DNA from 2 places in the Halomonas sp. THAF5a genome. Region 2 is predicted to be linked to the other one. Evidence: predicted binding sites of a transcription regulator. Region 2 holds the regulator's gene; the other holds the start of a gene.
What was found. The regulator PhoB, encoded in region 2, activates phosphate uptake and scavenging genes when phosphate is short. The targets are predictions, from matches to a motif close to TGTCATANNNNTGTCANA.

Region 1: a site for PhoB is predicted at 12,356-12,373, ahead of FIU83_RS01210 (glycerophosphodiester phosphodiesterase). Genes of this name have one in related genera too.

What each region holds. Positions count from the first base shown of each region.
Region 1 is NZ_CP045417.1:270,285-284,686, reverse strand. It holds gene FIU83_RS01270 (ABC transporter ATP-binding protein) at 1-556, shown strand, start outside; gene FIU83_RS01265 (branched-chain amino acid ABC transporter permease) at 591-1,595, shown strand; gene FIU83_RS01260 (branched-chain amino acid ABC transporter permease) at 1,595-2,896, shown strand; gene FIU83_RS01255 (ABC transporter substrate-binding protein) at 2,990-4,198, opposite strand; gene FIU83_RS01250 (dicarboxylate/amino acid:cation symporter) at 4,509-5,765, shown strand; gene FIU83_RS01245 (C45 family peptidase) at 5,949-7,055, shown strand; gene FIU83_RS01240 (DUF6746 family protein) at 7,131-7,499, shown strand; gene FIU83_RS01235 (DUF4202 domain-containing protein) at 7,559-8,164, opposite strand; gene FIU83_RS01230 (alkaline phosphatase) at 8,627-10,174, shown strand; gene arsH (arsenical resistance protein ArsH) at 10,337-11,056, shown strand; gene FIU83_RS01220 (DUF3592 domain-containing protein) at 11,069-11,530, opposite strand; gene FIU83_RS01215 (GNAT family N-acetyltransferase) at 11,722-12,270, shown strand; gene FIU83_RS01210 (glycerophosphodiester phosphodiesterase) at 12,488-13,414, shown strand; gene FIU83_RS01205 (DUF4349 domain-containing protein) at 13,533-14,402, opposite strand, start outside.
Region 2 is NZ_CP045417.1:3,747,287-3,761,688, forward strand. It holds gene recG (ATP-dependent DNA helicase RecG) at 1-1,129, shown strand, start outside; gene FIU83_RS17120 (hypothetical protein) at 1,227-1,583, opposite strand; gene FIU83_RS17125 (HU family DNA-binding protein) at 1,652-1,927, opposite strand; gene FIU83_RS17130 (FAD-dependent oxidoreductase) at 2,143-3,303, opposite strand; gene FIU83_RS17135 (chorismate lyase) at 3,464-3,940, shown strand; gene ubiA (4-hydroxybenzoate octaprenyltransferase) at 4,132-5,028, shown strand; gene phoB (phosphate regulon transcriptional regulator PhoB) at 5,129-5,818, shown strand; gene phoR (phosphate regulon sensor histidine kinase PhoR) at 5,820-7,124, shown strand; gene cysZ (sulfate transporter CysZ) at 7,112-7,852, opposite strand; gene phoU (phosphate signaling complex protein PhoU) at 7,935-8,663, opposite strand; gene pstB (phosphate ABC transporter ATP-binding protein PstB) at 8,688-9,506, opposite strand; gene pstA (phosphate ABC transporter permease PstA) at 9,539-11,077, opposite strand; gene FIU83_RS17175 (ABC transporter permease subunit) at 11,088-12,323, opposite strand; gene FIU83_RS17180 (phosphate ABC transporter substrate-binding protein) at 12,392-13,360, opposite strand; gene FIU83_RS17185 (acyl-CoA thioesterase) at 13,534-13,941, shown strand; gene FIU83_RS17190 (TRAP transporter substrate-binding protein) at 13,991-14,402, opposite strand, start outside.

The sequences.
Region 1 (14,402 bases), 330 kb from region 2:
CGGCCTGCTCCACGTCAGTCAGGGCGAGATCCTGCTGCGCGGCGAGCCGATCCACAACCTGCCCCCCAACAAGCTGGTGCAGAAGGGAATGGGCTTCGTGCCCCAGGAGAACAACGTCTTCCCGAGCCTGACGGTGAAGGAGAACCTGGAGATGGGCGCCTTCCTCAAGCCGGGCAACGTCAAGCGCATGCTGGCCCAGGTGTACGACTTCTTCCCGCCGCTCCACGAGAAGCGCCACCAGCCGGCCGGCGAGCTCTCCGGCGGCCAGCGCCAGATGGTGGCCATGGGCCGGGCGCTGATGGCCGAGCCCAGCCTGCTGCTGCTCGACGAGCCGACCGCCGGCCTCTCGCCGCTCTACATGAACGAGATCTTCGAGCAGGTGAAGCTGGTCAACTCGGCCGGCGTGGGCATCCTGATGGTCGAGCAGAACGCCAAGCAGGCGCTCGGCATCGCCGACAAGGGTTTCGTGCTGGCCGCCGGCCAGAATCGCTTCACCGATACCGGGGCCGCCCTGCTGGCCGACCCGGACGTGGCCAAGAGCTTCCTGGGCGGCTAGCCCGGAAGGTCAGAGAAGGTGGGAGAGTATCGACGTGAATGAACTGGTCTTCTTTATCAACAACGTGGTGATCGCCGGCAGCGTGACCGGCTCGATCTACGCCATCGGCGCGGTGGGCGTGACGCTGATCTTCAGCATCATGCGCTTCGCCCACTTCGCCCACGGCGACATGATGACCTTCGGCGCCTTCATGGTGCTGCTGCTGGCCAGCGCCTTCCCGGGCGCCGGGGCGGCCTTCGGCATGCCGGCCGCCGTGGTGCTGCTGCCGGTGGCCATGGCGCTCACCGCGCTGCTGGCGGTGGGCATCGACCGCGCCTTCTACAAGCCGCTGCGCGCCCACGGGGTCAAGCCCATCGTGCTGGTGATCGGCTCGCTGGGGGTGACCCTGATGCTGCAGGGGCTGATCCGGCTGTTCTCGGGCACCGGCGGGTCGAGCCTCTACGTCGACGACCGCAAGGAGATCTTCCGCCTCGCCCTGCCCTTCGAGGGGGTGCGGGCGCCGGTGGTGATCACCGAGCCCCAGCTCTACCTCTTCGTGATCACCCTCGTCGCCGTGGTGGGCCTGCACCTCTTCCTGACCCGTTCGCGGCTCGGCAAGGCGATGCGCGCCATGTCCGACAACCCCGACCTGGCCCAGGCCTCGGGCATCAACACCAACACCATCGTCGCCGTGACCTGGGTGATCGCCGGTGGCCTGGCCGCCATCGCCGGCACCCTGCTGTCGCTGGACGTCACCTTCAAGCCCGACCTCAGCTTCTTCCTGCTGCTGCCGATCTTCGCCGCCGCCATCGTCGGCGGCGTCGGCCACCCCTTCGGGGCGGTGGCCGGCGGCTTCGTGGTGGGCTTCGCCGAAACCCTGGCGGTGTTCAACTGGAGCGTGCTGCTCAGGCCCTTCCGCGACAGCCTGCCGGAGTGGCTGACCCAGGCCGGCAACCTCGCCTTCGTCGGCACCGAGTACAAGATCGTGGTGCCCTTCTTCATCCTGGTCGTCATCCTGGTGTGGCGTCCCACCGGCATCTTCAAGGGCAAGGTGATCTGATGGAAACCAAACGCGCGGATATCGTCGCCGCCCCGAGCCGCTTCCCGCTGCGCGAGGCCGGCCTCTTCATCGCCCTGCTGGTGGCCGTGGTGGGGGTCTATGCCGTGATGGGCGGCGCCTACAGCACTCGCATGCTGGTGGAAGCCTCGTGCTACGCCATCCTGGCCCTGGGCCTGACCATCCAGTGGGGCTACGCGGGCCAGTTCAACGCCGGGGTGATGGGCTTCGTGGCGCTGGGGGGCTTCAGCGCCATGTTCTTCAGCATCCCGGTCAACGAGGCCTTCTGGGAGAGCGAGCTGCCCGGCGAGCTCGGCCTGGTGCTGCTCGCCATGGTGGCCGCCGTGCTGGTGGTGTTCGGCGCCACCCGCCTCGACCGGCTCGGCGTGCCCCGGAAGCTGCGCACCCTCATCGCCGTGGTGCTCGGGGTGGTGCTCTACCTGGTGGTGATCAACGCCCTGCGCGGCGTGACCGACCAGATCGAGTCCCGGGCCGGTTTCATCGGCGGGCTGGGCCTGCCGGTCGGCGTGGGCTGGATCGTGGGCGGCGCGCTGGCAGGCGCCGTGGGCTTCTTCATCGGCCGGGTCTGCCTGGGGCTGCGCAGCGACTACCTGGCGATCGCGACGCTGGGCATCGCCGAGATCATCAAGGCCTTCCTCAAGAACTCCGACTGGCTGACCCGCGGCACCGCCACCGTCTCGCCGCTGCCCTGGCCGGTGCCGGGTCCCGAGGCCGTCGGCTTCACCCTGGCCCGGGCGATGTACCTGTCGGTGACCGCGGTGATGATCGCGCTGATCTTCTTCCTGCTGAGCCGCGCCTATCACGCCCCCTGGGGACGGATGATCCGCGCCATCCGCGACAACGAGCTCTCCTCCGCCGCCATGGGCAAGGACATCAACCGGCGGCGCCTGGAGATCTTCGTGCTGGGCTGCATCCTGATGGGCCTCGGCGGCGCCGCCCTGGCGAGCTTCAACAGCATGTTCGACCCCCAGGGCTACCTGCCGCTCAACCACACCTTCCTGGTGCTGGTGATGGTCATCCTCGGCGGCCCCGGCAACAACCTGGGCACCATCTTCGGCGCCGTGGCGGTCTACATCATCTGGATCATGTCCGAACCGCTGGCGCTGTTTTTGATGGAGCTGGCCGTCTCCTTCGGCCAGGATGCCTTCGGCTGGGAGGCCCCCACCAACATGGACAGTCGGGCGCTGCAGGCCCGGGTGTTCGTGATCGGGCTGCTGATCACCCTGGTGCTGCGCTTCGCGCCGAAGGGGCTGCTGCCGGAGAAGGTCAAGCACGTGGCCTGATGGCCAGGGGCCGCGCCCACCAGAAAGGCCCCGACGGGTGGTAACCCGTCGGGGCCTTCGTTCACTCGCCCTTGCGCAGCGTGGGCGCGCCGCTCAGAGGTCGACGTAGCCCTGGCTGGTGAAGCTGCCGTCCTCGACCACCATCTCCAGCACCACGCCCGGCACGTCGCCGTTGGCGTCGAACTCATGGGTGCCCGACGCGCCCTCGTAGTTGATCTCGGTGCCGGCGGCGATCAGCTCCACCGCCTTCTCCCACTCGCCGGGCAGGATCACCTCACCAGGGGCGCTGGCGACGCTGCGCAGCGCCTCGTTGAGCCCCTCGCGCTCGGCACTGCCGTTCTGCTCGATGGCCAGCGCCAGCAGGAAGGCGGCGTCGTAGGCCTGGGCGGCGAACACCGCGCTGGGGTCGATGCCGGCCTCCTCGGCCTGGTCCTGGAACATGGCGGTACCCGGCAGCTCCGGGCTGCCCGGACGGGTGGCGATCATGCCCTCGAGCACGTCGGCGCCGATGGCCTCGACCAGGCTGTCGCCGACCATGCCGTCGGCCCCGATGTACTGGGTGAACATGCCGCTCTCGTAGGCCTGGCGCACCACCGTCTGGCCGGAAGTGTCGGCATAGGCCAGCACCACCAGGTTCGGCACGCCGGTGGAGGAGAGGGTGCCCAGTTCCGAGCGATAGTCGGCGCGGTTGTCCTCATGGGCGAGGTTCTCGGCCACCATGCCACCTTCGGCCTCGAAGGCCGCGGCGAAGGCGTCGGAGAGGCCGCGGCCGTAGTCGTTGTTGACGTAGGTGACGACGACCTCCTCGATGCCCTTGTCGATCAGCAGCTTGGCCAGCATCTCGCCCTGGAAGGCGTCGGAGGGCACGGTGCGGAACACCAGGTCGTTGTCGTCGAGGTCGGTGACCGCGGGCGCCGTGGAGGCCGGCGAGACCATGGTCACCCCGCCCGGCACGGCGGCGTTGTTGGCCGCCGCGATGGTCGCCCCGGTGCACAGCGCGCCGACGATGGCGGTGACCTGCTCGGTGTTGACCATGCGGTCGGCGGCATTCGAGGCGGCCGAGGCATCGGAGCAGGTGGTGTCGCCGGTGGGCATCACCAGCTCCTGGCCGTCCAGCAGGCCGCCCTGCGCATTGACCTGCTCCACCGCCAGCTGGGCGCCGTCGAAGATCGGCGGCGTCAGGCTCTCGATGCCGCCGGTGAAGCCCCCCAGGAAGCCGACCTTGACCTCGGCCTGTGCCATGCCGGAGAGGGCCAGGGTGGACGCCGCTACCGCCGTCGCTAGAACGCGTTTCTTCATGATTGTTGGTCTCGCTCTGGTTGCTCGGATCATGGACTGCATGAATCACCCCTCCAATCTGGAAGGCCAAGCCCCAAAACACAAGCCGACGCTACCAACGCTCGCCCCCCGCCAGTACCCGGCAAATCATTGATCGCCATGGCGAAGTCCCGATGCTTAAGCGTTCGCACGCGCGCTTCAACGCAACCGGGTCCCCGGCCCGTGCCGAGGGCCGGCCGCCTGAATAAGGATTCGTGGTTTTTCTTTCTGTAGAATCGCCCTCCTTGAACGACAATCACCACATAAAAGCTGTTTGATAGAAAGGAGTCCCTACGTGACCACCCCCTCGACGACCGCCTCCACCGGCGTATGGCGGCGCATCCCGCTGTGGCAGAAGATCCTCGCCGGTCTGGCGCTGGGCATCCTCGCCGGCGCGCTGATGGGCGAGGACGCCAGCGTCTTCAAGCCCATCGGTGACATCTTCATCAGCGCCATCAAGATGCTGATCGTGCCGCTGGTGTTCTCCACCCTGGTGGTGGGCATCACGGCGATGCGCGACCCGCAGAAGATGGGCCGCATCGGCATCCGAACCATCGGGCTCTACCTGCTCACCACCGCCTTCGCCATCGCCATCGGCCTGCTCGCCTCGCTGATCTTCCAGCCCGGCGTCGGCCTCACGATGAGCTTCGAGTCCGGCGTCGAGGCCCAGGACGCGCCGAGCCTGGTGGAGATCCTGGTCGGCCTGGTGCCCCAGAACCCCATTGATGCCCTGGCCAGCGGCAATATCCTGCAGATCATCGTCTTCGCCATCGGGCTCGGCATCTCGCTGACCATGATCGGCGAGAAGGGCGAGCCGGTCGTGCGCGTCTTCGAGAGCTTCGCCGAGGCGATGTACAAGCTGACCAGCTTCGTCATGGCCCTCGCCCCCTTCGGCGTGTTCGGCCTGATCGCCCACGTCTCGGGCAGCTACGGCCTGGAGGTGCTGCTGCCGCTGGCCAAGGTGATCGGCGTGGCCTACCTCGCCAGCGTGCTGCACGTGCTGATCGTCTACTCGGGCCTGCTGGCGCTGCTCGGCCGCCTCAACCCGGTGCGCTACCTGAAGGGCATCCTCGACGCCCTGGTGGTCGCCTACTCCTCGGCCTCCTCCTCCGGCACCCTGCCGGTCTCGCTGCGCTGCGCCCAGAAGAACCTCGGCGTCTCCGAGGGCGTGGCCGGCTTCGTGCTGCCGGTGGGCGCCACCATCAACATGGACGGCACGGCCATCTACCAGGGCGTGGTGGCGGTGTTCATCGCCCAGCTGCTGGGCGTCGAGCTCAGCATGATGGACTACGGCATGATCATCGTGACCGGCACCCTGGCCTCCATCGGCACCGCCGGCGTGCCCGGCGCGGGCCTGGTGATGCTCTCCATCGTCATGGCCCAGATCGGCCTGCCGCTGGAGGCGATCGCCGTGATCGCCGGCATCGACCGCATCCTCGACATGGCCCGCACCAGCGTCAACGTGGCCGGCGACCTGATGGTCACCACCCTGGTCGGCAAGAGCGAGGGCGAGCTCGACGAGGCCGTCTACAACGCCTCCGACAAGCGCTGATCCCCGGCGGCGCCGGCCCCGGCCGGCGCCGGCCCCGGCCGGCGCCGCCCCCTCCATGACGCTCCTCTGCCACGACGCTTCCCTTCACGACGCTTCCCTGCCGCGACGACCCCAGCCGCGACGCCCCCGCCCCACCGAGTGCTACAGTGATCCTGTCGACGCACCGCGAGTGGCGAGGTCTCCATGCATATCACCCCCCTGACCGGCAGCCGGGCCGAGATCGGCGAGGCCCACGGCCGCGCCCATGGCGAGCGGATCACCCGGAGCCTGGCGGTCTACGACCGGCTCTTCCGGGACTTCGTGGGCCTCGACTGGCCCCGGGCGCGCCGCGTGGCCGAGCGCTTCCTGCCGATGATCGAGCGCGGCTTCCCGGCGATCCTCGAGGAGATGGAGGGGATCGCCCGGGGCGCGGGCCTCGATCTTGCCGATATCCTGACCCTCAACTGCCGCAGCGAGATCTCGCTGACCCAGGCGAGCGGCGGCTGCTCGGCCTTCGCCCTGACGCACGGCCCTACCCAGTGGCTGGCCCAGAACTGGGACTGGCGCAGCGACCAGCTGCACAACGTGGTGGCGCTGGAGATTAGCGGCGACGACGCCCCGACGCTGTTCAGCATCGGCGAGGCCGGCATGGTGGCCAAGATCGGCATGAACGAGCACGGCCTCGGCGTCTGCCTCAACGCCATCCGCTCCCGTACCTGCGGCGAGGGCCTGCCCATCCACGTCGCCCTGCGCAAGATCCTGGAGTGCCGCGACCTGGACGACGCCGTGGCGGTGACGCGTCGCGACCGGGTCTGCTCGCCGGCCCACTTCCTCGTCGCCCAGGGCGACGGCCGGGCGCTGGGCCTCGAGGTGCACCCCGGCGAACCCGGTGTCCTCGCCCCGCGCCACGGCGTGGTGACTCACACCAACCACCTCTACGCCGGCGGCGGCGCCGCGGGGGTCGAGGACTTTCCGCGGGTCGACTCCCGTCCCCGCCTGGCGCGACTGGACCGCCTGCTGGGCGCCCTTCAGGAAGAGACGAGGACGCACCAGGGCACGATCGGCGAGGGAGAGCTCTTCGCGCTGCTCGCCGACCACCAGGACGCGCCGCTCTCGATCTGTCGCCACTTCAACCCCGACCAGCCCGCGGAGGAACGCATGGAGACGCTCTTCGCGGTGGTGATGGACCTGACCCGCCGACGCCTCACCCTGCGCCACGGCAAGCCATGCGAGAGCGACGAGAGCCTGACGGTGCAGTTCGGCGATGCCCCCGGCATGGCCCCGGATCAAGCGCGACAGGATTCCGAATAGCAATGATTGTCAACCGCAGACAGCGGTGCTAACGTAACGGCGCGATACATTCTCATTTTCATCAAGGACGCCCGCATGAAGAACCTGCTGCTCACCGCCCTCTGCACCGGCCTGCTCGCCTCAACCGCCCACGCCGAGGGGCCGGACCACTTCTCGGGCGAGCCCTCGCGCACCCTCGAGGAGGCGCTGACCCATCTCAACGAATACAACGCACGGCTGACCGAGCTGCTGGCCAAGGACGAGCTGAGCAACCGCGACCTGGGCACCGTCCACGAGCTCTCCTACACCCTGGAGAACGCCCTGGCCCGCATCGACGCCGAGGTCGATGCCATGGCCGTCTCCCTCGAGGAGGTCCACCTGGGCTCGGAGAGCGTCGACCGCGAGCGCGTCCGCCTCAACGGCATGGCCTACCTCAACGCCGCGCGGCCGCTGACCGCCGACTGAGCCTCGGTCATCCCCGCTTCCGGCCGCGCTCCCGGCGGCCGCGAGGCCGCGCCGGTGCCTCAGCCGGCCAGCGCCTCCTCCACCAGCGCCCGGGCCTCGGCGCTCATCGGCAGGCCGAGGGCCAGTGCATGGGCGCCCGGCGACATCTTCCGCCAGGTCTTCTGCACGATGCGAATCAGGTGGTCGTGGTCGACCTGCCGGGAGAAGTCGGCGAAGTAGTGCTCCAGGAACACCAGGCAGGCGCAGTCCTCCACCGCCTGCACCCCCGGGTCGCGCCCCAGCCCCTGCTTGCGGATCAGCGTCGCCACCCGCTCGGCCGCGGCGGCATCGTAGCCCGCCTCCCTCATCAGCGTCGCGGTGGTCTCACCGGCCCGCCGTCCCTGGTCGCGACGCCAGGTCAGATAGCCCACGCGCCCCTCGGGATAGTCACTGCGCGGCACCTCCCAGCGCTGCAGGTGCTGGCCGCGCACCGCCAGGCGCACCAGCTCGTCCGGCGACGCCTCGAGCCGCTCCAGCCAGGCACTCATCCGGCCGGCGTGCCACAGCTCCTGGGGCACCGACTCTCCCGCCACCGTCACGCGGCGTGCGTCCTCGGCGTGCAGGGCATCCAGGGCGGCGAGGGTCGCCGCGAACGGGGAAGAGTCGTGAGGAGATTCGACAGGCATGGGCGTGCTCCTGGGTCGAGTAGGGTCGGGTCGGTGGGGTTCGCCGCCACCAGCATACCGGGCCGCCCGGCTCGGCGCCCAGCCCGCCCGCCGGGGGGACGCGCGCATAAAAAAGGCCCCCGGAAGGGGGCCAGTTGGAGCACGCCAGCTCACTCGTTGCATCGCCACTCCGATGGCGATCCTGACAAGCTATAAGCGAAAAGCACGCCAGAAATGAAAATCTAATTACTTAACAAAGGCTTATAGAAAAACGGCGCCTCGCCGCGCCGCCCGCTCCACGTTGCACCTGCACCATGGCGGCACCGACTGTCCGCCCGCTGCCCCATCACGGCCCATCGCCCTCGGGTGCTCGCCGCATCATCGCCCTGTCATGGGGTCGACCCACCGCTGTCATGGAGAGCCCCGATCCTGCATCTGCCCCTCGCCCCACCCGGCGTTTCCCGATCCCGTGCAGGAGCCCCCATGACGATCACGCGTCGCGATGCCATCAAGCTCGGCCTGAAGGGAGGTGCCGCCCTCGGCGCCTGCCTGGCCGCCCCGTCCATCGTGCTGGCCCAGGGCCGGCGCCCCACGCTGCCCTACGGCGTGATGAGCGGCGATATGCTCGCCGACCGCGCCATGCTCTGGGCCCGCGCCGACCGCCCCGCGCGCCTGTTGCTGGAGGTCGCCGACAACCCCGAGTTTCGCGGCGCCCGCCAGATTCGGGGCCCCGAGGTGCTGCCCGCCACCGACCTCACCGCCAGGCTCGACGTGACGGGCCTCGGCGACCTGGACACCGCCTACTACCGGATGCGCTTCGCCGCCCTGGACGACCACCGAGCCATCAGCGAGCCGATCACCGGCCGCCTGCGCCTGCCGCCGACCACCCGCCGCGACGTGCGCTTCGTCTGGTCCGGCGACACCGCCGGCCAGGGCTGGGGCATCGACGCGTCCCGCGGCGGCATGACCACCTACGCCACCATGCGCCGCCAGCGCCCCGACTTCTTCATCCACTCCGGCGACACCGTCTATGCCGACGGCCCCATGGAGGAGCGCGTGACGCTCGCCAACGGCGAGACCTGGCGCAACCTGGTCACCCCGGAGAAGCGCAAGGTGGCCGAGACCCTGGACGAGTTCCGCGGCCAGCACGCCTACAACCTGATGGACGCCAACGTGCGGCGCTTCAACGCCGAGGTGCCGATGCTCGCCCAGTGGGACGACCACGAGACCGTCAACAACTGGTACCCGGGGGAGCTCCTCGACGACCCCCGCTACACCGAGAAGAACGTCGACCTGCTGTCGGCCCGCGCCCGGCGCGCCTTCCTCGAGTACACGCCGCTGCGCCAGAGGCCCGACGCCCCCGGACGCATCCACCGGCGCTTCGCCTACGGCCCCGGCCTCGAAGTCTTCATGCTCGACATGCGCAGCCACCGCGCCGCCAACAGCCGCAACCGCCAGGCCGGCGGCGAGGCCGCCACCTTCCTCGGCCGCGACCAGCTGCGCTGGCTGCTCGACGGCCTGCGTCGCTCCACCGCCACCTGGAAGGTCATCGCCGCCGACATGCCCATCGGGCTGATGGTGCGCGACGGCGAGCACTTCGAGGCGGTCGCCAACGGCCACGGCGGCGAGCCCCTGGGGCGCGAGCTGGAGATCGCCGACCTGCTGCGCGCGATCCGCGACGAGGCGATCCACAACGTGGTGTGGCTGACCGCCGACGTGCACTACACCGCGGCCCACCACTATGCCCCCGAGCGCGCCGCCTTCAAGGATTTCGCGCCCTTCTGGGAGTTCGTCAGCGGCCCGCTGCACGCCGGCACCTTCGGCCCCGGGGAGCTGGACGCCACCTTCGGCCCCGAGGTGGTCTTCCAGAAGGCGCCGCCGGCCGGGCAGTCCAACCTGCCGCCCTCCGATGGCTACCAGTTCTTCGGCCAGGTCGATCTGGACGGCGAGAGCGAGGCGCTGACCGTCACCCTGATGGACGCGGCGGGCAGCGCCCTGCACACCCAGGTGCTGACGCCCGAGCGCGCCTGACCGCGTGCGGCCTCGTCGCCGGGCCCCGGGCACGGCGACGAGGCCCTGTCGCGGCGCCGACCGGGAAGTGCGCAGGAAGCCGAGACGGCACGTTGCTCATATATGGATTAACATATATCCTGGCGACTCATTCCTCTCTTCGCTTCAGGGCCTTCGCTGACCATGTCTTCGCTGCACGACCTGCCCAATATCGACCGACCGCTGTTTCGCGTCCCCGATCCCGAGGCGTTCGCCGCGCATGACGCGCCGACGCACCCGCCCCGCATCCTGCTGCTCTACGGCTCGCTGCGGGAGCGCAGCTTCAGCCGCCTGGCGGTGGAGGAGGCCGCACGGCTGCTGGCCGCCATGGGCGCCGAGCCCCGGATCTTCGATCCCCGCGGGCTCCCGCTGCCCGACGCCGAGGAGGCCAGCCACCCCAAGGTGGCCGAGCTCAGGGAGCTGGCCGCCTGGGCCGACGGCATGGTGTGGTGCTCGCCGGAGCGCCACGGGGCGATGACCGGCATCATGAAGGCGCAGATCGACTGGATCCCGCTCTCGCTGGGCGCCGTGCGCCCCACCCAGGGCAAGACGCTCGCCGTGATGCAGGTGTGCGGCGGCTCCCAGTCGTTCAACAGCGTCAATCAGCTGCGCGTGCTGGGGCGCTGGATGCGCATGCTGACCATCCCCAACCAGTCCTCGGTGCCCAAGGCCTACCTGGAATTCGACGAGCAGGACCGCATGCGCCCCTCCCCCTACTACGACCGCATCGTCGACGTGATGGAGGAGCTGGTGAAGTTCACCTGGCTGGTGCGCGGCCGCACCGACGCCCTGGTCGACCGCTACTCCGAGCGCAAGGAGAGCGCCGCCGAACTCTCGGCGCGGGTCAACCAGCGGGCGATCTGAGCGCCACGGCGCTCAGCGCCAGGCGAGCCACAGGGCGGCGACGGCCACGCCCAGCAGGAAGAGCGCCAGGCCGAGGCGCCGGGTCGGCAGGCGCGCCGCACCGATGAGGGCACGGGCAGGCTCGGCCGGGTCGTGGCGGATGGTCAGGGTACGGCCGGGCGGGTAGTCGGCGAGATACGCCTCGGCCTGCTCGCGCCCCGGGAAGGTCGGCGCGCCGTCGAAGCGGCCGTTGTCCGAGGCGACCTCCCGGCCGCCGACCCGATAGACGATCGTCACCCGCGCCAGGTAGCGCCTCGGCTGGTCGGGGCTCTCGCGGTTCTGCACCGGCGAGCCGAGTTCCTCGAGCGCGGTATCGGTCACCCGGGCCGTCGCCTCGGGCCAGCGGCTCGCGCTGCGCCGCCGCCAGGCGGCCCGGGCCGAGAGGATGGCACCGGCCAGGGCAGCGACGGCGATCAGCAGGGGAAGCGGGGACATGGCGCGGCTCCGGTCATCGAGGGAGCCGCCATCATGGCCGCCGGCGGCGGCGTTGCAAAGGCATCGATCGCGCCCCTGCCGCAACGACACAGGGCCCCGGCTGACACGCGAGGAAAAGCGCCGCACACTGGGACGAACCGGGCGACCGCAGCTGGGCCGTCACCCGGCAGGGCAGGCACACACCGAGGGGCATGGCACCGATGGACATCTCTCAGGCCGGCAAGGGGCGCGAACCGGCACTCGTCGCCCTGTTCACCGCGACCTTCACGGCCTCGGAAGGCGCAGCGGAGGGCGCGCTGATCGGCGACCTGGTGCGCCGCCTGCTGGCCGACACCCCGGCTTCGGATCGCTACGTGTTCACCGCCGAGGCCGGTGGAACGATCGTCGGTGGGGCGATTTTCTCCCGGCTGATCTACGACCGGGAGGCGCGAACCGTGTTCGTGCTGGGCCCGGTGGCGGTGGCGACCGAGCGGCAGGGGGAGGGCATCGGGCAGCGGCTGTTGAGCCACGGCCTGAAGACGCTGGGCGACGCGGGGGTCGATGTCGCCATGACCTATGGCGATCCGGGCTACTACGCGCGGATCGGTTTCGCGCCGATCAGCGAGGCCTTCGCGCCGGCGCCCTTCCCCCTGCAGCATCCCGAGGGCTGGCTGGCGCAGTCATTGACGGGGGCCGAGATGACGCCGTTGCAGGGCAAGGCGCGCTGCGTCGCGGCACTCGACGACCCGGTGTTCTGGTAGGCAACGCAGGGAGCGACCCATCACGTTGAGAGGAGGGAGACACGAAGAACCTGCGATGGATGACGACCCTGCTGACCACCACCGATGTCTCGGCGCTGTCACCTCGTCATGCCAGCATGCCGTCACGCGGCTGACCGCCGCCGCCATCGACTCGACGTTTGCCAGCCGGCGCTAGGGCCGCTAGGTTATTGCACGGTCATTCAATAAAAGGACGCCCATGAACATCCTCATCCGCCTTCCCCTCGCCACCGCCCTGGCGCTCGGGCTCACCGCCCCGCTCACCGCCCAGGCCGACGCCCTCGAGCAGCAGCTCGACGACCTGCAGCAATTCCAGATCATCGCCCACCGCGGGGCCAGCGGCCACGCGCCCGAGCACACCTGGCCGGCCTACGAGCTGGCCCGCGAGATGGGCGCCGACTACCTCGAGCTGGACCTGCACATGAACGCCGACGGCGAGCTGATGGTGATCCACGACACCACCCTGGAGCGCACCACCGACGGCGAAGGCAAGGTGAAGGACTTCACCCTCGAGGCGCTCAAGGCGCTGGACGCCGGCTCCTGGTTCAACCAGGCCCACCCCGAGCGGGCCGACGACGCCTACGCCGGCGCCCGGCTGCTGACCCTGGATGAGGTGATCGACCGCTACGGGCGTGATGTGCGCTACTACATCGAGACCAAGTCGCCCGAGCGCTACCCGGAGCTGCAGCGGGCCCTGGTCGAGACCCTGGAGGCCGAGGGACTGGTCGACGCCGGCTCGGTGATCATCCAGTCGTTCAGCCGCGACAGCCTCGAGCAGGTCCACGAGCTCAACGCCGACATCCCGCTGGTGCAGCTGGTGTGGTACTCCCCCGCCGAGGACGGCGACGGCCTGGTCGAGTGGACCGGCGTGACCCCGGCGCCCGCCGAGATCACCGACGCCGACTTCCAGGCCATCGCCGAGTACGCCGTGGGCGTCGGCCCCAACGTCGTCTATGACGGCGAGGACGTGATCGACAAGAGCTTCGTGGAACAGGCCCACGCCAACGGGCTGCTGGTGCATCCCTACACCATCAACGAGCCCGAGCAGATGCAGCGCCTGCTCGACTGGGGCGTGGACGGCATGTTCACCAACTTCCCGGATCGGCTCCGCGAGATCGTGGAGTAAGGCGCCTCGCCTCACATGGCCGAGAGGTCGGATGACACGGGCCGGCCCGGGAGCGATCCCGTGCCGGCCGGGTTTCCTGGGCCCCTCGCCCGCATGGCCGCCTCGGGCCCGGTGCGGCCTACCCCTCTTCCACCCGCCGACGCCGCGCCCGCCGACGCCGCGCCCGGCGGCCCGCGCCCATCCGCCCCAGGCCCCGCCGTACCGGGCGCCACAGCCGGCTGAGCAGCCACAGCACCGGCAGGCCGAGCACCAGCCAGGGCGTGAGGAACACCACCACCAGGATGACCTGGCCCACCGACTCGAAGAACAGCGCCGCGCTGCGGTCCAGCGCTCGCCACAGGGGAGCGAGCACGCCGTGCTGGTGGGGCTCCACCCAGCGCTGTTTCTGGAAGCTGGCGGCGATCGCCACGGTGTCGGTGACCCGCGCGAGGTGGCGCTGCTGGCCCTGCATCGACTCGATCTCCCCCTGCACCCGGGCCAGCTCGCGTTCTACCTGCAGCAGGTCCTGGATGCGCCGCTCGCTGAAGCCGCGCCCTTCCCGGGCCAGCTCCTGGAGGCGCTCGCGCAGCACGATCTGCTGGGCGAGGCGGGCCTCGGTGTCGATCATCTGCTGGGTGCGATCGTTGCGGATGATCTCCACCCCGCTCAGCGCCGGAGATTCGGTCACCAGCCGTACCGGCTCGGCCTCCGCGACCCGATCGCGCGCCACGCGCATGGCGAGATAGGCGCTGGCCAGGCCGTGCCGCGGCGTCTGCAGGCGCCCCTGCTGCACCTGACAGTCGGGGCTGGCCAGGCAGGCCTCATGGGTCTCGCGGTAGGCGGTCAGCAGGGGCTCGGCCGCCTCGAACTGCAGGCGGTAGTCGCGGCGCTCCTCGATGCGCGGCTCGGCATCGCGCTTGGCGCTGGCCTCCGGGGCGGCGCGCACCAGGGCCTCACCGGCGATATCCGCCGACGGGGAAGCGAGCCTGGCCGGCGGCGCCGTGGTGTG
Region 2 (14,402 bases):
CCAGGCGGCGATGATGGCACCCACCGAGATCCTCGCCGAGCAGCACTACCGCACCTTCCGTGCCTGGTTCGAGCCGCTGGGCATCGAGGTGGCCTGGCTCTCGGGCAAGCTCAAGGGCAAGGCGCGCCTGGACACCAAGGCCGCGATCCACGACGGCCGGGCGCGCATGGTGGTGGGCACCCACGCGCTCTTCCAGGGCGACGTGCACTTCCAGCGCCTGGGGCTCGCCATCATCGACGAGCAGCACCGCTTCGGCGTCCACCAGCGCCTGGCGCTGCGCGAGAAGGGCGAGGCCGGCGGCCTCACCCCCCACCAGCTGGTGATGACCGCCACGCCGATCCCCCGGACCCTGGCGATGAGCGCCTACGCCGACCTCGACGTCTCGGTGATCGACGAGCTGCCCCCCGGGCGCACCCCGGTGAAGACCGTGGTGATGCCCGACGAGCGCCGCCCCGAGGTGATGGCGCGCATCCGCCACGCCTGCGCCGAGGGGCGCCAGGCCTACTGGGTCTGCACCCTGATCGAGGAGTCCGAGGCGCTGCAGTGCCAGGCCGCCGAGGCGACCCGCGACGAGCTCGTCGAGACGCTGCCGGAGCTCGCCATCGGCCTGGTCCACGGGCGCATGAAGCCCGCCGAGAAGGCCGAGGTGATGGCGGCCTTCAAGGCCGGCGAGCTGGACCTGCTGGTCGCCACCACGGTGATCGAGGTCGGGGTCGACGTGCCCAACGCCAGCCTGATGATCATCGAGAATCCCGAGCGGCTGGGGCTCTCGCAGCTGCATCAGCTGCGCGGCCGGGTCGGGCGCGGCGCCGTGGAGAGCTTCTGCGTGCTGCTCTACCACCCGCCGCTCTCCGCGCACTCCCGGGAGCGGCTGGCGGTGATGCGCGAGACCACCGACGGCTTTCGCATCGCCGAGAAGGACCTGGAGATCCGCGGTCCCGGCGAGGTGCTGGGCACCCGCCAGACGGGGCTTGCGCAGATGAGGATCGCCGACCTGGAGCGCGACGCCGACCTGCTGGAGCGGGTCGCCCCCCTGGCCGAGGCCCTGCTGGCCAGTCACCCCGACGCCAGCCAACCGCTGATCCGCCGCTGGCTCGGCGAGCAGGCGGGGCGCTACGGGCAGGTCTGACAGCGGCAAGCGGCAGCATGAAACCGCCAAAGCAAAAGAAAACCCGAAGGACAAGGCCTTCGGGTTTTCTTTTAGCTCGGCGCTTGTAGCTCGGCGCTTACAGGTGCTTGAGCAGGCGCTGCAGCTGCTTCAGGTCGCCGGAGTCGCCGACCAGGCGCACGGTACCGGCCATCATGCCGTCGAGGAAGGCCTGCTGGGTGGGCCGCCTGAGCACCTTGAGTGCCGTGGCCTCATCCGCGAAACGCAGCTCCAGGTCGAGATCCACCGGCAGGCCCGGCCCGGAGCGGATGCCCTGCGGCGACATGCGGTAGTGCCGGGCGATGGCGAGGTCCTCGGTGGCGATGCCCCAGTCCAGCCCGCGCCGCTCGGCCAGCAGCTCGCGAAACCGCGCCCGGCGGCGCAGGGCGCGCTTGAGCAACAGCCCGAGCAGCCACAGCATCAGTCGCAGCTTCATATCGGCTCCGGGTCCGGAGGAGAAGGGGGAGGATCACGCGGCCCGCGGGCGAAGCGGGCCGCAGCGCCTTACTTGCCGACGGCGTCCTTGAGGCCCTTGCCTGGCTTGAAGGCGACGGTCTTGCTGGCCGGGATGGTCAGCGGCTGGCCGGTCTGGGGGTTCTTGCCGGTGCGGGCGGCACGCTCGCGCACGGTGAAGGTACCGAAGCCGATCAGCGACACGTCCTGTCCCTGCGATACGCTCCCGGTGATCTCGTCGAGAATGACGTTGAGCACCTGGCTGGCCTTGTCCTTGGATAGATCCGCACGCTCGGCAATCGCCGCGGCGAGTTCTGGCTTGCGCATACAGCCCTCCTGATATTGGCATCGAGATGCCGGCGTTCGTCGCCGACTGATTGATGATTTCATACGCGCCGTCAGCGCATCACGCGCCCATCTTCCATCGTGCAGGCGACGATGGTGCAGTGATCGTGTCCGCGGGATGCGAAACGCATCGCGCACTCGGCAGTGCCTCCAGTGCCGCGACCCGATGACCGCGAGAGGCCCGGTGGTTGACGCAACTAGCCTAGCAACGGCGGCGCGGCTCGCGCCAGTTCGACTTTCCGACGCACCGCGCGTCCTGTCAACGCAAAGCCGAGCAGCCGCCCCGTCTCGTCCTCGGCCAGCGCCGTCAGGTCGCGCCCCTCGCCCTCCAGGCGCCAGCGCGCCGGGCTCTCGGCCGGGGGGAGCGCCACCACCGGCAACAGCGGCGTCTTGACCAGTACCGGCCAGGGCCCGTAGGCCACCGGGGTGGGGGTGCCCGTCAGGGTCTTCGCCAGGGCCTTGGCGCTGGCCAGCAGCGGCTGGACGTACATGGCGTTGACCCCGTCGACGCAGGCCACGTCGCCCAGGGCATGGATGCCGGGCGCCGAGGTGGCCAGCCGGCGGTCTGTATGGATCCCCGCCTCGCCGACCCGGAGCCCGGCCGCCTCGGCGAGCGCGGTGCGCGGCGTGAGGCCGGTGGCCACCAGCACCAGATCGGCGGAGAGCGACGCGCCGTCGTCGAGCCCCACCGCGACGCCCTCGCCTTCGGCCGCGAGCCCGTCGACCGTGCGCTCGGTGTAAAGCCCCATGCCGGCCTCGCGGAAGGCCTCGCCCAGGGCGTGGCCCAGGGCCTCGGGCAGCAGCCGCGGCAGGGGCGCCGGTTCCGGGGCCACCAGCGCCACCGCATGGCCCCCCGCCGCGAGGTCGTTGGCGAACTCGCAGCCGACCAGGCCGACGCCGATCACCGCCACCCGCGCCGGACGGCCGAGCGCCGCCAGGGCCTCGTGGAAGGCGCGGTAGTCGTCCAGGTCGTTGACGCTGAAGACCCGCCCGGCGACGGCCTCGGGCACCCGGAAGGGCCAGGCCGGGGCCGCCCCGGTGGCCAGCACCAGCTCGCTCCAGGACAGGGTCTCGGCGCCGATGGTCAGGGTCCGGGCCGCGGGGTCGATCGCCTCGACCCGGGTGTGGGGGCGCACCACGGCCTCGAGCTCGTCGGCCACCTCTAGGGCCGAGCGCGCCGCCAGGCGTGCCGGGGGCAGACGCTTGGCGAAGCCGGTGGAGAGCAGCGGCTTGGAGTAGTCGTCGCCGCTGTCGGCGGTGATCAGGGTCATCGGTCGCGCGGGGTCGAGCTGGCGCAGCTGACGCAGCAGGCCGAGCCCCGCCATGCCGGAGCCGATGATGGTCAGGGGGGCGGTCATGGCACTCCTCGAGTCGGGGGCCGGGGCGGCCCGTCACGGAAAAGCGTGTCGACCCGCCATGGTACACTAGCCGCCCTCGAAATCGACGCGGAGAGACACGGTGAGCAACGGCTCGGCACGCGATCCACGCTGGCGCCCCCTGGCGGCGGCACGCCCCGCCATGAGTCCCGACTGGTGGCGCTGGGTGGCGTCCCGCGACTCGCTCACCGCCCGGCTGATCGCCGCCGGGGGCCGGCGGCCCTTCCGGGTCCGCCTGCTGGACCAGCGCCTCGGCCGCCCCCGCCGCGACGAGGCCCTGGCCCTGGGGCTACCCCTCGGGCGCCTGGCCTGGCTGCGCGAGGTGGCGCTCTGCCTGGACGCGCGCCCCTGGGTCATGGCCCGCTCGGTGGTGCCCCTGGATGGGCTGCACGGCCAGCGCCTCGACCGCCTGGGCGAACGCTCCCTGGGCCACTGGCTGTTTCGCCAGCCCGACCTGATCCGCGGGCCCCTGGAGGTCACCGCCGACCCGCTGCCCTTCGAGGCCGTCGACGGTCCCTGGGCGCGCCGCTCGGTGTTTCGCCACCGGCGCTTCGCGGTGCTGGTCCAGGAGTCCTTCCTGGCCACCATGGCGGATGACCTCGGGCTCCCTTCACGCTAGGCTCTGGTCCAGTTTCCGATGCCCCTATCAGGCGGCACCGGGGGCAAGCCGAACAGGAGGTCCTACGCCATGGATGGCGTCGGTAGCGTACAGGGAGGTATTCACAGCGCCTCCTGGTTGGTCCGACACTTCGGGGCTTGTCACCGGTTCAGCCCCACCCCAGACAGCTCAATGACTCTCATGAGGTAGAGATGGACCGTTCGCTGATGCGCCCCACAGGCCTGGCCCGGCTGCCCGACTTCCTGCACCTGACCCGGCTGGACCGCCCCATCGGCACCTGGCTGCTGATGTGGCCCACCCTGTGGGCCCTGTGGGTCGCCGCCGAGGGGCTACCCGGCCGCCGGGTGCTGCTGATCTTCATCGCCGGGGTCTACCTGATGCGCGCCGCCGGCTGCGTGGTCAACGACTACGCCGACCGTCACCTCGACGGCCACGTCAAGCGCACCAAACACCGCCCCCTGGCCACCGGGCGCATCGCCGAGGGGGAGGCCCAGGGGCTCTTCGCGATCCTGGTGATGGCCGCCTTCGTGCTGGTCTGCTTCACCAACCTCTTCACGGTGATGCTCTCGGTGGTGGGAGTGGCGCTGGCCGCCCTCTACCCCTTCATGAAGCGCTACACCCACCTGCCTCAGGTCTTTCTCGGCGCGGCCTTCTCCTGGGCAATCCCCATGGCGTTCGGCGCGGTGCTGGGCTCGGTCCCCCCGGTGGCCTGGCTGCTGTTCGCCGCCAACCTGGCCTGGACGGTGGCCTACGACACCGAGTACGCCATGGTCGACCGCGACGACGACCTGAAGATCGGCATCAAGTCCACCGCGGTGCTGTTCGGCCGCGCCGACCGGCTGATGATCGGCCTGCTGCAGGGCCTGACCCTGGCGCTGCTGGCCTGGGCCGGGGGGCTTCTTGGCCTGGGCGGCTTCTTCTGGCTGGGGCTCGCCGCCATGGCGGCGACCTTCGTGCACCAGCAGCGGCTGATCCGCGAGCGCGACCGCGAGCGCTGCTTCCAGGCCTTCCTCAACAATCACTGGTCGGGCCTTCTGGCCTTCGCCGGCATCGCCCTCTCGCTGTGGCCGGCGGGACCTGGCGGATGAGCAGGGCAGCCGAGCGGGCGACAGCCCCGGCCTGTCACGCTATTGTCATCATCAGGTGTTGTCATCGTCATCGACCTGCCATAGACCATGAGGCTTCGGGATGAGCGCCAAGACCGTACTGATCGTCGACGATGAGGCGCCGATCCGCGAGATGATCGCGGTGGCGCTGGAGATGGCCGACTATCGCGTCCTCGAGGCGGACAGTGCCCAGGCGGCCCACGCCATGGTGGTCGATCACCAGCCCGACCTGGTGCTGCTCGACTGGATGATGCCCGGCACCAGCGGCATCGAGCTGGCCCGTCGCCTCAAGCGTGACGAGGCCACCGCCGACCTGCCGATCATCATGCTCACCGCCAAGGGCGAGGAGGACAACAAGATCCAGGGGCTCGAGGCCGGGGCCGACGACTACATCACCAAGCCCTTCTCGCCCCGGGAGCTGGTGGCGCGGCTCAAGGCCGTGCTGCGCCGCGCCACTCCCCAGGGGGTCGAGGACGCGGTGGAGATCGACGGCCTGGTGCTCGACCCAGTCAGCCATCGGGTCAGCGTCGACGGCCGCTCGCTGGAGATGGGGCCCACCGAGTACCGCCTGCTGCAGTTCTTCATGACCCACCAGGAGCGCGCCTACACCCGCGGCCAGCTGCTCGACCAGGTATGGGGCGGCAACGTCTACGTCGAGGAGCGCACCGTGGACGTGCATATCCGCCGCCTGCGCAAGGCGCTGGGCGAGCCCCACCAGCAGCTGATCCAGACCGTCCGTGGCACCGGTTACCGGTTCTCCGCCAAGGGCTGACGTGGGTCGCCTGTGGAGACGCGAGGGCTGGCGCCTGGCGGCTCTGGTCACCCTCGGTGCCCTGCTCGGCTGGCCCTTCGCCGCCGTGCCGAGCGGCATCGCCGCCGGCATCGCCCTCTGCCTGGCCTTCCACCTGCGCCAGCTCCACGCCCTCTACCAGTGGTTGACCCACCGCCCCCAGGAGGAGCCCCCCGCCGCCAGCGGCCTGTGGGGGGAGCTCTTCGACCGCCTCTACCGCTACCAGAAGAGCCAGCGCCTCACCCAGCAGCGCCTGCGCGCGACCCTGCAGCGCATCCAGGAGTCCTCCGAGGCGATGCGCGACAGCGTGGTGATGCTCGACCGCCACGGCGACCTGGAGTGGTGGAACAGCGCCGCCGAGCAGATGCTCGGCTTCCAGCCCCAGCAGGACCGCGGCCAGCACATCACCAACCTGCTGCGCGATCCGCGCTTCGTCGACTACTTCCACGGCCGCGACTACCGTGAGCCGCTGACCCTGGCCTCGCCCATCGACGAGTCGCGGGTCCTGCAGTTCCAGATCACCCTCTACGGCGACGACGAGCGCCTGGTGATGGCCCGCGACATCACCCGCCTGCACCGCCTGGAGCAGATGCGCCGCGACTTCGTGGCCAACGTCTCCCACGAGCTGAGAACGCCCCTGACGGTGCTCGCCGGCTACCTGGAGACCTACACCGACATGGCCGAGGCGCTGCCGCCTCGGCTGGGCCGCGGCCTGGCGTCGATGCAGGCCCAGACCGAACGCATGCAGAACCTGGTCGACGACCTGCTGCTGCTGTCGCGCCTGGAGATCGACCGGGGCGGCCGCCACGACGGCCCGCTGGACATGGCGGCACTGCTCGAGGCGGTGCGCCGCGACGCCGAGGCGCTCTCCGGCGGGCACCACGTCATCTCGGTGGAGCAGACGGCGGCCGGCGCGCTGATCGGCGACGAGAAGGAGATCCGCAGCGCGCTCTCCAACCTCGCCTTCAATGCCGTGCGCTACTCGGGCGACGGCTGCCATATCGTGCTGCGCTGGCGCCCCCTGGGCGACGGCGCCTGCCTGGAGGTGCAGGACGACGGCGAGGGCATCGACCCGGTGCACCTGCCGCGCCTCACCGAGCGCTTCTACCGCGTCGACAAGGGCCGGAGCACCGCCACCGGCGGCACCGGCCTGGGGCTCGCCATCGTCAAGCACGTGCTGCTGCGCCACGACGCCCGCCTGGAGATCGACTCCCGCCCCGGCCGCGGCGCCACCTTCCGCTGCGTCTTCCCCGCCGGCCGCCTGCAGGCGGCGGCTCAGCGCGCCTGAGGCGTCGCGACGCTGTCCAGGCCGCGGTAGTGGCGGTCCCACATCAGCACGCCGGCGGCCACGGCGCCGGGCAGCAGGAAGAGGTTGGCCAGCGGTAGCCAGGTGATCAGGGTCACCCAGCCGCCGTAGGAGAGGGTCGGCCAGCGGCGGGCGGCGAGCCGGGCGCGCATGTCGCCAAAGCTGACCCTGTTGTTGTCCATCGGGTAGTCGAGGTAGGTGATGGCCATGACCCAGGCCGTGAAGGCCGCCCAAAGCAGCGGCGCGATCAGGTTGAGCACCGGGATCCAGCTCAGCACGAAGAGCAGCGCCATGCGCGGCAGGATATAGGCCAGCTTGACCAGCTCGCGGCCCATGGCGTCCACCGCGGTCTTCGCCAGGCCGCGGTCGTCAAGGGGTGGACGCCCGGTCGCCTCGACCTCGACCCGCGCCGCCAGGAAGCCGTAGAAGGGCGCGGCGATCAGGTGGGTCACCAGGGTGAAGGTGAAGAAGACGATCAGCGTAAGGCTCACCACGAACAGTGGCCAGATCAGCCAGGAGAGCCAGGAGAGCCACTCGGGCACCATGGCCATCCAGCCGTCGAGCCAGCCGCCGAAGTGCCCCAGCACGTAGCCGAGCATGGCGCCGTAGACCAGCAGGTTGACGAGTATCGGCAGGAAGACGTAGCGGCGCAGGCCGCGGGAGTAGACCAGGCGGGTGCCGCGGGTCAGCGCGGTCAGGGCATCGAGCATCCGGACAGTCCTCATCAAGCACGTGAAGGCCGCCGCCCGAGGGGCGGCGGCCTGCGCATTGAGGGTCAAGCGGGGAGCGAGGTCAAGACTTGCGCTCGAAGATGTCCTTGTCGAGGTCCTCGGGGTCGGTGTGGCGGATGTCGAGCCCCTTGACCAGGTAGACGACGTACTCGGCCAGGTTGTTGGCGTGATCGCCGATGCGCTCCAGGGCGCGCAGGATCCACATCACGCTGAGCACCGGCGAGATCGCGCGGGCGTCCTCCATCATGAAGGTCATCAGCGAGCGCATGGCGCTGCCGTACTCGTTGTCGACCTCGTCGTCCTCGTGGACCAGCTTGAGGGCCAGGTCGGTGTCGAGGCGGGCGAAGGAGGTCAGGGCGTCGCGCACCATGCGGCGCACGTGCTCGCTGATCATGCGCACCTCGACGAAGCCGCGGTTGCCGCTGTCGGACTCGATCAGGTCGATGGCGTTGCGGGCGATCTTGCTCGCCTCGTCGCCGATGCGCTCCAGGTCGGAGGCGGCGCGGATCACCGCCAGCACCAGGCGCAGGTCCGAGGCGGTGGGCTGGCGCCGCGCCAGCACCTGGGTGCACTCCTCGTCGATCTTGATCTGCATGTCGTTGACGGCACGGTCGTTGTCGACCACCCGCTGGCCGAGCTCGGAGTCGCGGTCGAGCAGCGCGCCCACGGCGTCCTGGACCTGCTTCTCGACCAGGCCGCCCATGGCCATCAGGTGGGTCTTGAGCTCGTCGAGCTCCTGGTTGAACTGCCGCGAGATATGCTGGCTGTGGATATCGCTGGTAATGTCCATGGGACCTCTCCTTGGGGCCGGCCGTCAGGCCATGCGCCCGGTGATGTAGTTCTCGGTGCGCGCCAGGCGCGGATTGGTGAACAGGGTGTCGGTGGGGGCGTACTCGACCAGCTCCCCCTGCTGCAGGAAGGCGGTGTAGTCGGAGACCCGCGCCGCCTGCTGCATGTTGTGGGTGACCAGCACCAGGGTCAGGTGCGACTTCAGGTTGCGGATCAGCTCCTCGATCTTGAGCGTCGAGATCGGATCCAGCGCCGAGGCCGGCTCGTCGAGCAGCAGCACCTCGGGCCCCACCGCCAGGGTGCGGGCGATCACCAGGCGCTGCTGCTGGCCGCCGGAGAGCGACCAGGCCGAGGCGCGCAGCCGATCCTTCACCTCGTCCCACAGCGCCGCCGAGCGCAGCGACCACTCGATGATGTCGTCGCGCTTGCGCTTGCTGAGCCCGCCCTGCAGGCGCAGCCCGAAGGCCACGTTGTCGTAGATCGACATCGGGAAGGGATTGGGCGACTGGAACACCATGCCCACCCGTCGCCTCAGCTCCGCCACCGCCACCCCGGAGGCATGGATCTCCTCGCCCTCGAGGGTCACCTCGCCTTCGCGCACCACCTCGTCGTTGAGGTCGTGGAGGCGATTGAGCACCCGCAGCAGGGTCGACTTGCCGCAGCCCGAGGGGCCGATGAAGGCGGTGACACGGTGCCGCGGGACCCTCAGCGTGAGGTCCTTGAGCGCCAGCTTGTCGCCATAGGCGAGACTCAGCCCCCGGATGGCCAGGCTGCTGGCCTCGGGGGGAAAGTCGATGATCGCCGCCGGGTCGGGCGACGACCGCTGTTCCTTCACGAGTGGCATCGAGACTCCCGGGTGGCGCCGCGCGTCGGGCCTCATCGACGCACGGGCGCCCCATGACGCGTACTGAGATGATGCCGCAGAAATATTGCGGTCAGGTTAAGCACCAGGATCACCAGCACCAGCAGCAGCGCCGTGGCATAGACCAGCGGCATCGCGGCCTGGACATCGCCGCCGTGGAAGGCGGCATCGAAGATGTGGTAGCCCAGGTGCATGAACTTCCTTTCAAGATGCAGGAAGGGAAAGTCGCCGTCCACCGGCACCTGCGGCGCCAGCTTGGCGACCCCCACCAGCATCAGCGGCGCCACCTCGCCGGCGGCCCGGGCCACGGCCAGGATCACCCCGGTGAGCATGGCCGGGGCGGCCATCGGCAGCACCACCCGGGAGAGCATCTCCAGCCGGGTCGCGCCCAGTGCCAGGGCGCCCTCGCGCTGCTGGTCGGGAATCCGCGCCAGCCCCTCCTCGGTGGCCACGATCACCACCGGCAGGGTCAGCAGCGCCAGGGTCAGCGAGGCCCAGAGCAGCCCGCCGGTGCCGAAGGTCGGCGAGGGCAGCGCCGCCTCGAAGAACCAGGTGTCCAGGCGCCCCCCGATGCCGTAGACGAAGACCCCGAGGCCGAAGACGCCGTAGACGATGGAAGGCACCCCCGCGAGATTGCGCACCGCGATGCGCACCAGCCGCGTCAGCCGGCCCTGGTGGGCCACCTCGTTGAGGTAGATCGCCGCCAGTACGCCGAAGGGCGTCACCAGCAGCGACATCAGCATGACCATCAGCACGGTGCCGAAGATCGCCGGCCAGACGCCGCCGGCGGTGTTGGCCGCCCGCGGCCCCTCGGAGAGGAAGTGCCAGACGCCCTCCCCCCAGGCGGCGAGCTTCTCGAGGGGCGACATGGCGTTGGGACGATAGGCGCCCAGCACCTGCGCCAGCGGCACCCTCAGAGGGGTGCCGTCGGCGGTCGCGAGTTCCAGGCGACCGCCCGTCATGGCCAGCTGGAGCTCGCGCAGCCGGGCGTGGGCCTCCCGGAGCTCGCGCGCCGCCGCGTCGTCGCGTCGCCCGGCCAGCGGCAGGATCACCTCCTCGCGCAGGCGGTCCCGGGCGTCGCGCAGGCGACCAAGCTCGGCCAGGCGCGCCTCCAGGGCCGTCCAGGCGGCCTCCCCTTCGAGGCGCTCTCGTCCCGCGCCCTGCAGCGCCACCAGGCGGCCGATGGCGCGGCCATCGCGGCGCTCCACCACCACCAGATCGGCCGGGTGGCGGACCGCCGCGATGGCCGAGACCCGCACCCAGGCCCAGCGCTCGCCGTCCAGGTCGCGATTGCCGGTGCGATAGAGGCGCTCGAGGCCGTCGTCGTCGGCGAGCGGCACCTCGCGGACCCGTTCGCCGGCGAGCTGGCGGCCATCCTCGAGGGTCACGAGCGCCAGCGGCGACGGCCAGAAGTGACCCAGGCCGCGCACGGTCAACAGCGCCAGCAGCGCCAGCAGCGCCAGCAGCGAGAGCGCGACGCTGCCGGCACAGAGCCAGGCCCCGGCCCCTTCACCGCGGGGCAGGCGCAGCCGGCGAGAGACGACAGCCTTCATGATGCGCTCCTCATGCTCCGCCCCCCAGGCGCCGATAGCGGCGACGCAGGCGGGTGCGCACCAGCTCGGCCAGGGTATTGACCAGGAAGGTAAAGAGGAACAGCGCCAGGGCCGCCAGCAGCAGCAGCTGGTAGTGCACGCCCCCGGGGCCGGCCTCCGGCAGCTCGATGGCGATGGTCGCCGCCAGGGAGCGCAGGCCGTCGAGCGGGTTCAGGGTCATCAGGGCGGCATTGCCGCTCGCCATCAGCACGATCATGGTCTCGCCCACGGCCCGCCCGGCGCCGATCATCACCGCCGAGAAGATCCCCGGCGAGGCGGCGGGCAGCACCACCCGCCAGAGGGTCTGCCAGCGGGTCGCCCCCAGCGCCTGGGCGCCCTCCGCGAGGCTCGACGGCACCCCCGAGAGGGCATCCTCGGCCAGCGCGTAGACGCTCGGCATCACGGCGAAGCCCATCGCCGCGCCGACGATCAGGGCGTTGCGCACGGCGACGTCGAGCCCCAGGCGCACCTCCAGGAAGCGGCGCAGGTCGCCGTCGAACGCCACGGCCTCGAGCCAGGGCGCGAGCCACACGGCAACGGCCAGCACCAGCGCCAGCCAGGGCACCAGCCAGAGCCCGGCCCAGCCCAGCGGCAGCGCCTCACGCCAGGGTGCGGGAAGCCACGCGCGCAGCCCCCCGGCCAGCAGCAGCCCCGGCACCAGCAGCAGCAGGGCGGCGGCGACCTCGGCCAGGTGTCGCTCGACCCAGGGCGCCAGCACCAGGCCGGCGACAAAGCCGACGACCACCCCCGGCAGCGCCTCCATCAGCTCCAGCGTCGGCTTCAGGCGGCTGCGCAGGCGCCGGGACATGAACAGCGACGAGTGGGCCGCCGCGCCCAGCGCCAGGGGCACGGCGATCGCGAGCGCCCAGGCCGCCGCCTCCAGGGTGCCCCAGGCCAGCGGCGCGAGGCTGATCCGCGGCGCCTCGTCCGGCGCCAGGGTGGCCGTGGGCGCCCAGCGATGGCGGGTGCCGTCCTCGGCCGCCTCGCCGCCGCCCTCTCCCCCTCCCCAGAGCGCCTCGGCGGGGATCGCGCTCGCCTCCCCCGAGGGCCAGAACAGCGGCACCACCTCCACCGCCAGGAAGAGCCCGATGGCCAGCAGCGCGGCGATCACGCCGATGCCGCCCGCGGTGATCAGCGCGGTGGCCAGGCGATCGCGCCCCTGACGCAGGCGGCGTCGCACGGCTGTCGGCGGAGGGGAGTCGAGCATGACCGGACCTGTGGGAGACGAGGGCTAACCAAAGAGTACGACAGGGTGATGACAGACGGATGACAGCGTCAGCCGTCGTCGTCCAATGCCAGCGCGCGGCGCTGGCGTCGTCGCTGGGATTCGGTCAGGGCGACGAAGCCGAGCTCCTCGACGATGGCCTGGCCCGCGGGCGAGAGCACCAGGTCGAGGAAGGCCCGCTCCGGGGCCGGCAGCGCCTCGCCCGGCGGCAGGTTGAGGTAGAGATAGAGGTCGCGGGAGAGGGCGTAGTCGCCGCGGCGCACCGCTTCGGGGTCGGGGGCGAGAAGCGCCCCGTCGTCGTCGCGGCGGGCCAGCGCCCGGACGCCCGGCGTCAGGTGATTGAGGCCCGCGTAGCCGATGGCCCGGGGATCCTCGGCCACCGCCGCCACCACCGCCGCCGAGCCGGGATGCTCGTGGATCGCCGGACGGAAGAGGCCGCCGCAGAGCGCGACCCGCCGGAACAGCGCCTGGGTGCCGGAGGCCGCATTGCGGCCGTGGAGGCGGATGCGCCCCTCGGGCCAGTCGAGGCCCAGCGCCTGCCAGTCGCGGATCGCGGCCGGGGCCCCGCAGCGCCGGGTATCCGAGAAGACGGCGTCCAGTTCGCGGCGCCCCAGGCCCGCCAGCGGATTGTGGCGATGCACCACCACCACCAGGGCGTCCCGGGCCACCGTCAGCTCCCGGGGCGGATAGCCATGACGCTCGACGAAGGCGCGACGCTCGGCGTCGCTCATGGGGCGCGACATCGGCCCCAGCCGGGTGGTCCCGGCCACCAGCGCCGGCGGCGCGCTGGCCGAGCCGCTGGCCTGCAGCTGCAGTCGGATGCCGGGGTGGCGGCGCCCCAGCGCCTCGCCCCAGCGCAGCATCAGGCCCGCCATGGTATCGGAGCCCATGGTGCCCAGGGTGCCGACGATCGCCTCGCCGCTGTCCCGATCATCGACCCGGGCCTGCCCCTGGGCCAGGGGCACACAGCAGGCGATCAGCAGCCAGAGGAGCGGACGACGGAAGGGGGCGACAGACATGACGGCTCCTCAAGGCGCGACGGTAAAGAGGACGATAGCGGGAGATCGCGGCCGGCGACAGGATGTCACACCGCCGCGGTGGTGAACGCAGGGCCACGACGTATACCATGGAGCGGCGATACACCCGTCCCCCCCGACGCCCCACAACAACAACGCGAGTCGACACGCCCGCCATGACAGACATCGACGATACCCCCGCGCCCCAGGGTCGATTGACCCTCAAGCTGCTGGCCAGCCGCCAGGATACCAACCTGCACGGCGACATTCCCGGCGGCTGGCTGGTCGCCCGCATGGACGAGGCCGCCGAGGTGGCGGCCGGCCGCGAGGCCCTGGGCCGCACCGCCAACGTGGCCATCGAGGCCATGGATTTCCTCTGCCCGGTGCGGGTGGGCTCCATGGTCAACATCTTCACCCGCGTCAGCGAGATCGGCCACAGCTCGATCAAGATCGATGTGGAGGTGTGGATCCGGGCCCCTCACGAGCGCGATCCCCAGGAGCTGCACAAGGTCACCGAGGCGCGCTTCGTGATGGTCGCCCTGGACGACAACGGGCGGATCCGCGGCGTGCGCCAGCACGACTGACCCGGGCCCCCGCCGCGGGGCGCGGCGAGGGCGGCCGTGCAGGGGCGCCTCAGGCCCCGACCTTCTCCCGGGTCTTCAGGTAGGCGAGCTCGCCCACGTCGGTGAAGCGGCGCACCCTCTGCTGGAACGCCGTGTAGGAGTCGTAGACCCGGCGCGACGTCTCGTCCTTCTCGACCTGCTCGGCGAGGACCTCGCGGGCGGCATCGTGGAGCGCCACCAGCACCTCCTCCGGGAAGGTACGCAGCTGCACACCGTGCTCGTCGACCAGGGTCTCGAGGGCCTCGGCGTTGCGCACCGCGAACTCGCTGATCATCGCCATGTTGGCGGCCATGGCCGCCTCGCTCACCACCGCCTTGAGGTCGTCCGGCAGGGCGTTCCAGGCGTCCAGGTTGACCGTCCCCTCGAGCACCGCGCTGGGCTCGTTCCAGGCCGAGGTGTAGTAGTAGGGCGCCACCTGGTGC